Linked DNA regions of Prosthecodimorpha staleyi. The protein of the gene in region 1 binds, or shares a complex with, the protein of each later gene. Links are inferred from orthologs where the notes say so. Each region holds a gene or a part of one and is shown in the gene's direction. Other genes may lie near its edges. The genes, in order: KL771_RS15555 and ccmA.

Region 1 (3,214 bases):
CCGATCGCCACGGACAGAAGGAAGAAGAAGAATCCCAGACGCATGGCTCGATCCCTTGGGCGCCCATGCCGGACGGGGCTTCCCCGGCGGCGCGCCAGCCTGTGATGGTTCCGGCGTGCCCGCAGAGCCGCCGTCGGCGGCATGATGGCCGCCAAGTCCAAGTCATAACGTGTGGTAAGCCATCCGGTTCCGCAACCAGCCGCACGAGCCCGGGCGCCCGGACGCGGCGAGATCGCCGGGATCGGCGCGCCGGTTTCGCCGACCTGAGAAGGCCGGTCAGGCCGCCGGACGCCGGGCCAGCAGTGCCCCCAAGGCGACCAGCAGCCACCCGGCGATCATGGTCGAGCCGCCGATCGGCGCGGCATTGGCGAAGAGACGGGCGCCCTGGAACGCACGCAGCGCCAGATCGCCGGCAAAGAGCAGGCTGCCGGCGGCAAGCACGATGCCGGCCAGCCCGATCATGCGCGACCGGACTGCCATGCCGAGCGCGGCGAGAGCCGCCAGTCCCGCCCCATGGGCGACCAGCAGAAGGCTTGCCGGACCGAGCCCTGCACCGGCGGCGGCATCGCCGCCCGCCAGGGTGCGTGCGGCGAGATGGCTCGCCGCGGCCGCCAGGGCCACGCCCGTGGCCCCGAGCAGTCCGGCGAGGAGGAGATGCAGGCGGGCGATCGGCGGCATGGCGGAGGTCTCCGAAGGGGCGCCGGACTGTGGCCCGGCCGTCCGGTCGCCGCAAGCGTCGGCCTGGAGACGCCGACCCGGAGGCGGCGGCCTGGAGGCACCGGCGGAGGGGCACCGCGCGCCAGGCCGGCTCCGCTGACGGAGACCGGCGTCCCCATCCGGATGAAGACGCATACGCAGTGATCCGGACCCGTTCCCTGATCGAAACTTGATCGAAAGCGGGGCGCGACGCTGCAACCTCGGTCATTGAACAAGCCGGACCGCCGCTCTAGTGTCCCCTCGCCGTCTGCCGCGCCCTGGGGGCGGGGGATGGCGCCCGGAATGCGGCACCTGCAGACCGCGCCCCGCCGGAGGCAAGATGGCCCTGATCGACTATGCCAACCCGACCCGCTTCCTGGGTCTGGTGGAAAAGTTCCTGCCCTGGCTCGCCGGATTGGCCGCGCTGCTGATCGTCGTCGGCCTCGGCCTCGTCTTCGGCATAGCGCCGGACGACTACCAGCAGGGCGCGACGGTCAAGATCATGTTCATCCATGTGCCGGCCGCCTGGCTGTCGATGTTCGGCTATTCGATCATGGCCGCCTCTTCGCTCGGCACGCTGATCTGGCGCCATCCGCTCGCCGACGTCTCCGCCAAGGCCGCCGCCCCGGTCGGCGCCGCTTTCACCTTCGTCTGCCTGGTCACCGGTTCGCTCTGGGGCAAGCCGATGTGGGGCACCTGGTGGGAATGGGATGCCCGGCTGACCTCGGTCCTGGTCCTGTTCATTATGTATCTCGGCCTGATCGCGCTCTGGCAGACGCTGGAGGATCCGATCAAGGCCGGCCGGGCAGCCGCGGTGCTGACCCTGGTCGGGATCGTCAACATTCCGATCATCAAGTTCTCGGTCGACTGGTGGAACACCCTGCACCAGCCCGCCTCGGTGTTCCGGCTCGGCGGACCGACCATCCACGGCTCGATGCTCTGGCCGCTGCTCGTCACCGCGCTCGGCTTCACGGTGCTGTTCGTGACGCTACATCTGATGGCCATGCGCAACGAGATCCTGCGCCGCCGCATCCGCACGCTGCGGATGCTGCAGGCCTCGGCGGTGGCGGGGTAGTCCGGTCATGGCAGGTCTCGGTCCCCATTGGGGCTTCATCGTCGCCGCCTATCTGGTCACGGCCGTGGTGGTGCTCGGGCTCATCGTCTGGATTCGGGCCGACCTCGCGGCCCAGCGTCGGACCCTGAAGGATCTGGAGGCGCGCGGCCTGCGCCGGCGCTCCGATGCGGCCAAGGCGGTCACACCCGCAGCGGCGGCTACGCCCGCGGAGGCGGAATGACGACCGAGCTTCAACCCGACCCGCCGGCACCCTCCCGCCGCCCCTGGCTGGTGGCCCTGCCGCTGCTCGTCTTCGCCGCCATGGCCGGTCTGTTCGCCTATTTCCTGGTGCTGAAGCCGCGCGACGCCTCGGAAATTCCGTCCGTGCTGATCGACAAGCCGGTGCCGGACTTCACGCTGGCGCCGCTGGCAGGACTTTCCCGCGGCGGGGCCGCCGTGCCGGGCCTGACCAGCGCCGACCTCAAGGGCCGGGTCACCATCGTCAACGTCTGGGCCTCCTGGTGCGTGCCGTGCCGGCAGGAGCATCCGATCCTGAACACGATCGCCAAGGACCCCCGCGTCCGCCTGGTCGGCATCAACTACAAGGACGAGCCGGAGAACGCGCTGCGCTTCCTCGGCCAGCTCGGCAATCCCTTCGCGGCCGTCGGCACGGACCAGAAGGGCCGGGCGGCGATCGACTGGGGCGTCTACGGGGTGCCGGAAACCTTCCTGGTGGCCGCCGACGGACGGATCGCCTACAAGTTCATCGGTCCGCTCAGCCCCGAGGGCTACGCCGCGAAGCTCGAACCCGAGATCCAGAAGGCGGTCGCCCGTCGCTGAGCGTCCCGCCGCCGCAACGATCGAGCGGTCGGAGCCAATCGCGCCGGATCGGCGGACCGGGAGGAGGCACCATGGCGGTGGAGGATTTCGAGACCGGAGCCGCAGCGGCGTCGCGTTTCCAGCGAAGCGTCCCGGACGGCGATACGGTCGAGCGCAATGTCTGCCGCGATTGCGGCTTCGTCGCCTACGAGAATCCGAAGCTGGTCGTCGGCAGCGTGGTGCGTGCCGGCTCCGCCATCCTGCTCTGCCGGCGGGCGATCGAGCCGCGGCGCGGCTACTGGACGCTGCCGGCGGGCTATCTGGAACTCGGCGAGACGCCGGAGGACGGCGCACGCCGGGAAGCCTTCGAGGAGGCCGGCGCCGAAATCCGGCTGCATGCCCTGCTGGCGGTCTATTCCGTGCCGCGGATCAGTCAGGTGCAATTGATCTATCGGGCCGAACTGGCCGGTTCCTTCGCGGCCGGCCCGGAAAGCCTGGAGGTGCGCCTGTTCGAGCCGGACGAACTGCCCTGGACGGAACTGGCCTTTCCGTCGGTGGAATGGGCGCTCGAACACGAGCATGCGGTGCAGGCCGGCACGGCGCCGGCGCCCTTCGTCAATCCCGCCGGCGAAACCGGCGAGCGCT
Region 2 (3,090 bases), on another replicon or contig:
GGGTTTCGTCGTCGACCGGGAAGAAGCCGCAGGTGGCGCCGTATTCCGGCGCCATGTTGGCGATGGTGGCGCGGTCGGCCAGCGACATGGAGGCGAGGCCCGGGCCGAAGAATTCGACGAACTTGCCGACCACGCCCTTCTTGCGCAGCATCTGGGTGACGGTCAGCACCACGTCGGTGGCGGTGATGCCGGGCGCCGCCTTGCCGATCAGCTTGAAGCCGATCACCTCGGGGATCAGCATGGAGATCGGCTGGCCGAGCATGGCCGCCTCGGCCTCGATGCCGCCGACGCCCCAGCCGAGCACGCCGAGACCGTTGATCATGGTGGTGTGGCTGTCGGTGCCGACCAGCGTGTCCGGATAGGCGTAGGTGACGCCGTCCTCGGTCTTGGTCCAGACGGTCTGGGCCAGATATTCGAGGTTGACCTGATGGCAGATGCCGGTGCCGGGCGGCACGACACGGAAATTCTCGAAGGCGTTCTGGCCCCAGCGCAGGAAGCGGTAGCGCTCCTGGTTCTGCTCGTATTCGCGCTCGACGTTGCGCTGGAGCGCGGTTGCGTTGCCGTAGAAGTCGACCACGAAGGAATGGTCGATGACCAGATCGACAGGGATCAGCGGGTTGATCTTCTCCGGATCGCCGCCGAGCGCCTTCATGGCGTCGCGCATCGCGGCGAGGTCGACCACCGCCGGCACGCCGGTGAAGTCCTGCATCAGCACGCGGGCGGGACGGTAGGCGATCTCGCGCTCGGCCTTGCCGCGATTGACCAACCATTCGGCGACCGACTTCACGTCGTCGGCCGTGACCGAGCGGCCGTCCTCGAAGCGCAGCAGGTTCTCGAGCAGCACCTTCATCGAGAAGGGCAGGGCCGAGACGCCGGCAAGGCCGTTCTTCTCCGCCTCGACGAGGCTGTAATAGGTGTAGGACTTGCCACCGACCTCGAGGGTCTTGGCAGACTTGAAGCTGTCGAGGGATGTGGTCACGGCGGCCTTCCTTCACGGCTGGAGACGGGGACCCCTGGTCGGGCTTGTCGTCGCGGTGCGCCTGCCGGCGTTTTGCGATGCACCTGCGGTATCCTGCGAGGACACCGGCGGCCGCGACGGACCGTCTCGGGAAAAACCCGGAGCCCGCGGCCAGTCGCCGCGGGTTGCGCGCCTTGTAGCCAATTTCGTAAGACGAGGCCAGTCAGACGAGAGTCGCGTGGGTCAACGGGCTGCAGCTTTTTTGTGCGGCGCAGCGGGTGGCGCTCCAACCGGATCGGAATCAGCCGAAATGCCTGCCTTTCCGCCACTTCGGCTCGATGCGCGAGGGCTTGCCTGCCAGCGCGGCGGGCGGCTCGTCTTCCACGATCTCGCCTTTTCCGTTTCGGGCGGTGAGGCGCTCGTCGTCACCGGCCCAAACGGCGCCGGCAAGTCGACGCTTTTGCGGGTGATCGCCGGCCTGGTCGCGGCGAGCGAGGGCAGGATCGCGCTGGAGGGGGGCGATGCGGACCTTTCGATCGCCCAGCAGGCGCATTATTTCGGTCATGCCGATGCCCTCAAGCCGGCCTTGACGGTCGAGGAAAATCTCGGCTTCTGGCGCGGCTTCTTCGGCCGGCGGGCGGCGAGCGCGGATGCGGCGCTGGAGGCGGTCGGGATTGGCCATCTGGCCGGCCTGCCCGCCGCCTATCTCTCCGCCGGTCAGCGCCGGCGGCTGTCGCTCGCTCGGCTCCTGGTCTCGAACCGCCCGATCTGGCTGCTCGACGAGCCGACCTCGGCGCTCGACGCCGCCTCCGAAGCCCGCTTCACGGCGATCGTTGCCGGCCATCAGCAGGCCGGCGGCATCGTCGTCGCCGCCACCCACCAGCCGCTGCTGTTCTCCGCCGTCCGGTCGCTCGTCCTGGCGCCGGCCGGCATGGCCGAGGAGATCGCCGGATGAGCCCGATCGGTGCGCTGTTCATCCGCGAGCTGCGGCTCGCCACCCGGGTCGGCGGTGGCGCCCTGATGGGCGCGCTGTTCTTCCTGATCGTCGTCACCGTCTACCCGTTCGGGGTCGGGCCGGACCTGAACCTGCTCGCCCGGATCGGCCCGGCCATCCTGTGGATCGGCGCCCTGCTGGCAACCCTGCTCTCGCTCGACCGGCTGTTCCAGGCCGACCGCGACGACGGTACGCTCGACCTGATCCTGATGGGCGAGGAGCCGCTGGAACTGGTCGTGCTGATCAAATGCGCCGCCCATTGGGTCGCCACCGGCCTGCCGCTGGTGTTGATCTCGCCGCTCCTGGCGGTGTTCATGAACATGGAGCCGATCGCGATCGGCTCGACCATGCTGACGCTTGCGGTCGGCACGCCGGCGCTGACCTTCATCGGGGCGATCGGGGCGGGGCTGACGGTGACGCTGCGCCGCGGCGGGCTACTGCTCGCCATCCTGGTCCTGCCGCTGACGGTGCCGATCCTGATCTTCGGCGTCGCCGCCGCCAACGCACCCGTCCTGCAGCCGGCCCCGTTCCTGACGCCGTTCCTGCTTCTCTCGGCGCTGACGCTGTTTTCCGCCGTGATCGGCCCGATCGCCGCCGCCGCGGCGCTGCGGTTCACGAGCGACTGACCGATGCCGTCGGTACCGTCCTTTCTGCCGCAACCCCGTCGAGGCGGAGCAGCGTCGTGAAGGTTCTGATCGGCACGAACCATCTCGCCGATATCGCCGGCTCCGAAATGGTCGCCTTCGAGTTCACGCGCCATTTCCGCCGGTCTGGCGCGGATGTGACGGTCTTCGCCAACCACGCCGACGATCCGATGGCCGGCCTGTTCCGCGCGCAACTTGGGCTCGCGATCGAGACCCGTCCCGAGCGGACCGATCCGCTGGCCTTCGACCTCGTCTATTTTCAGCATCAGGTGGCGGGACTGTTCGACTACCGGATCGGGTCGGAGACCACGGCGCGCACCGCCATCCTGTTCGGGCGGCTGTCGCGACACAGCTTCATGGAAAGCGGCGGCTGGGCTTTCGATGCCGCGTTGGGCGACCTGTCGCTGGCCAATTCGGACTTGACCGCGGAGCGCCTGCGGGAGACCGGCGTCCGGCATCCGATCGCTGTCTTCTACAACGCCGCTCCCGCGGCC

What was found.
Region 2: the proteins of KL771_RS15555 (region 1) and ccmA are in contact, whole or in part, in a solved structure (PDB 8CE8), measured with the Escherichia coli proteins. The link is inferred for Prosthecodimorpha staleyi from one-to-one orthologs.

What each region holds. Positions count from the first base shown.
Region 1 is NZ_JAHHZF010000007.1:212,601-215,814, reverse strand. Bases 1-2,903 are described here. They hold KL771_RS15555 (heme ABC transporter permease), read left to right. Parts: upstream 1-1,036; coding sequence 1,037-1,771; downstream 1,772-2,903. Other genes in these bases: KL771_RS15540 (NUDIX hydrolase), read left to right, coding at 2,662-2,903; KL771_RS15545 (DsbE family thiol:disulfide interchange protein), read left to right, coding at 1,988-2,590; ccmD (heme exporter protein CcmD), read left to right, coding at 1,779-1,991; KL771_RS15560 (DUF423 domain-containing protein), read right to left, coding at 277-678; KL771_RS15565 (hypothetical protein), read right to left, coding at 1-44. In the rest of the region: more of KL771_RS15540, read left to right, coding at 2,904-3,214. UniProt on the Escherichia coli protein: Required for the export of heme to the periplasm for the biogenesis of c-type cytochromes.
Region 2 is NZ_JAHHZF010000004.1:10,384-13,473, reverse strand. What follows is about bases 312-3,090. They hold ccmA (heme ABC exporter ATP-binding protein CcmA), read left to right. Parts: upstream 312-1,268; coding sequence 1,269-1,913; downstream 1,914-3,090. Other genes in these bases: KL771_RS08400 (hypothetical protein), read left to right, coding at 2,635-3,090; ccmB (heme exporter protein CcmB), read left to right, coding at 1,919-2,578; acnA (aconitate hydratase AcnA), read right to left, coding at 312-979. Also shown: more of acnA, read right to left, coding at 1-311. UniProt on the Escherichia coli protein: Part of the ABC transporter complex CcmAB involved in the biogenesis of c-type cytochromes; once thought to export heme, this seems not to be the case, but its exact role is uncertain. Responsible for energy coupling to the transport system.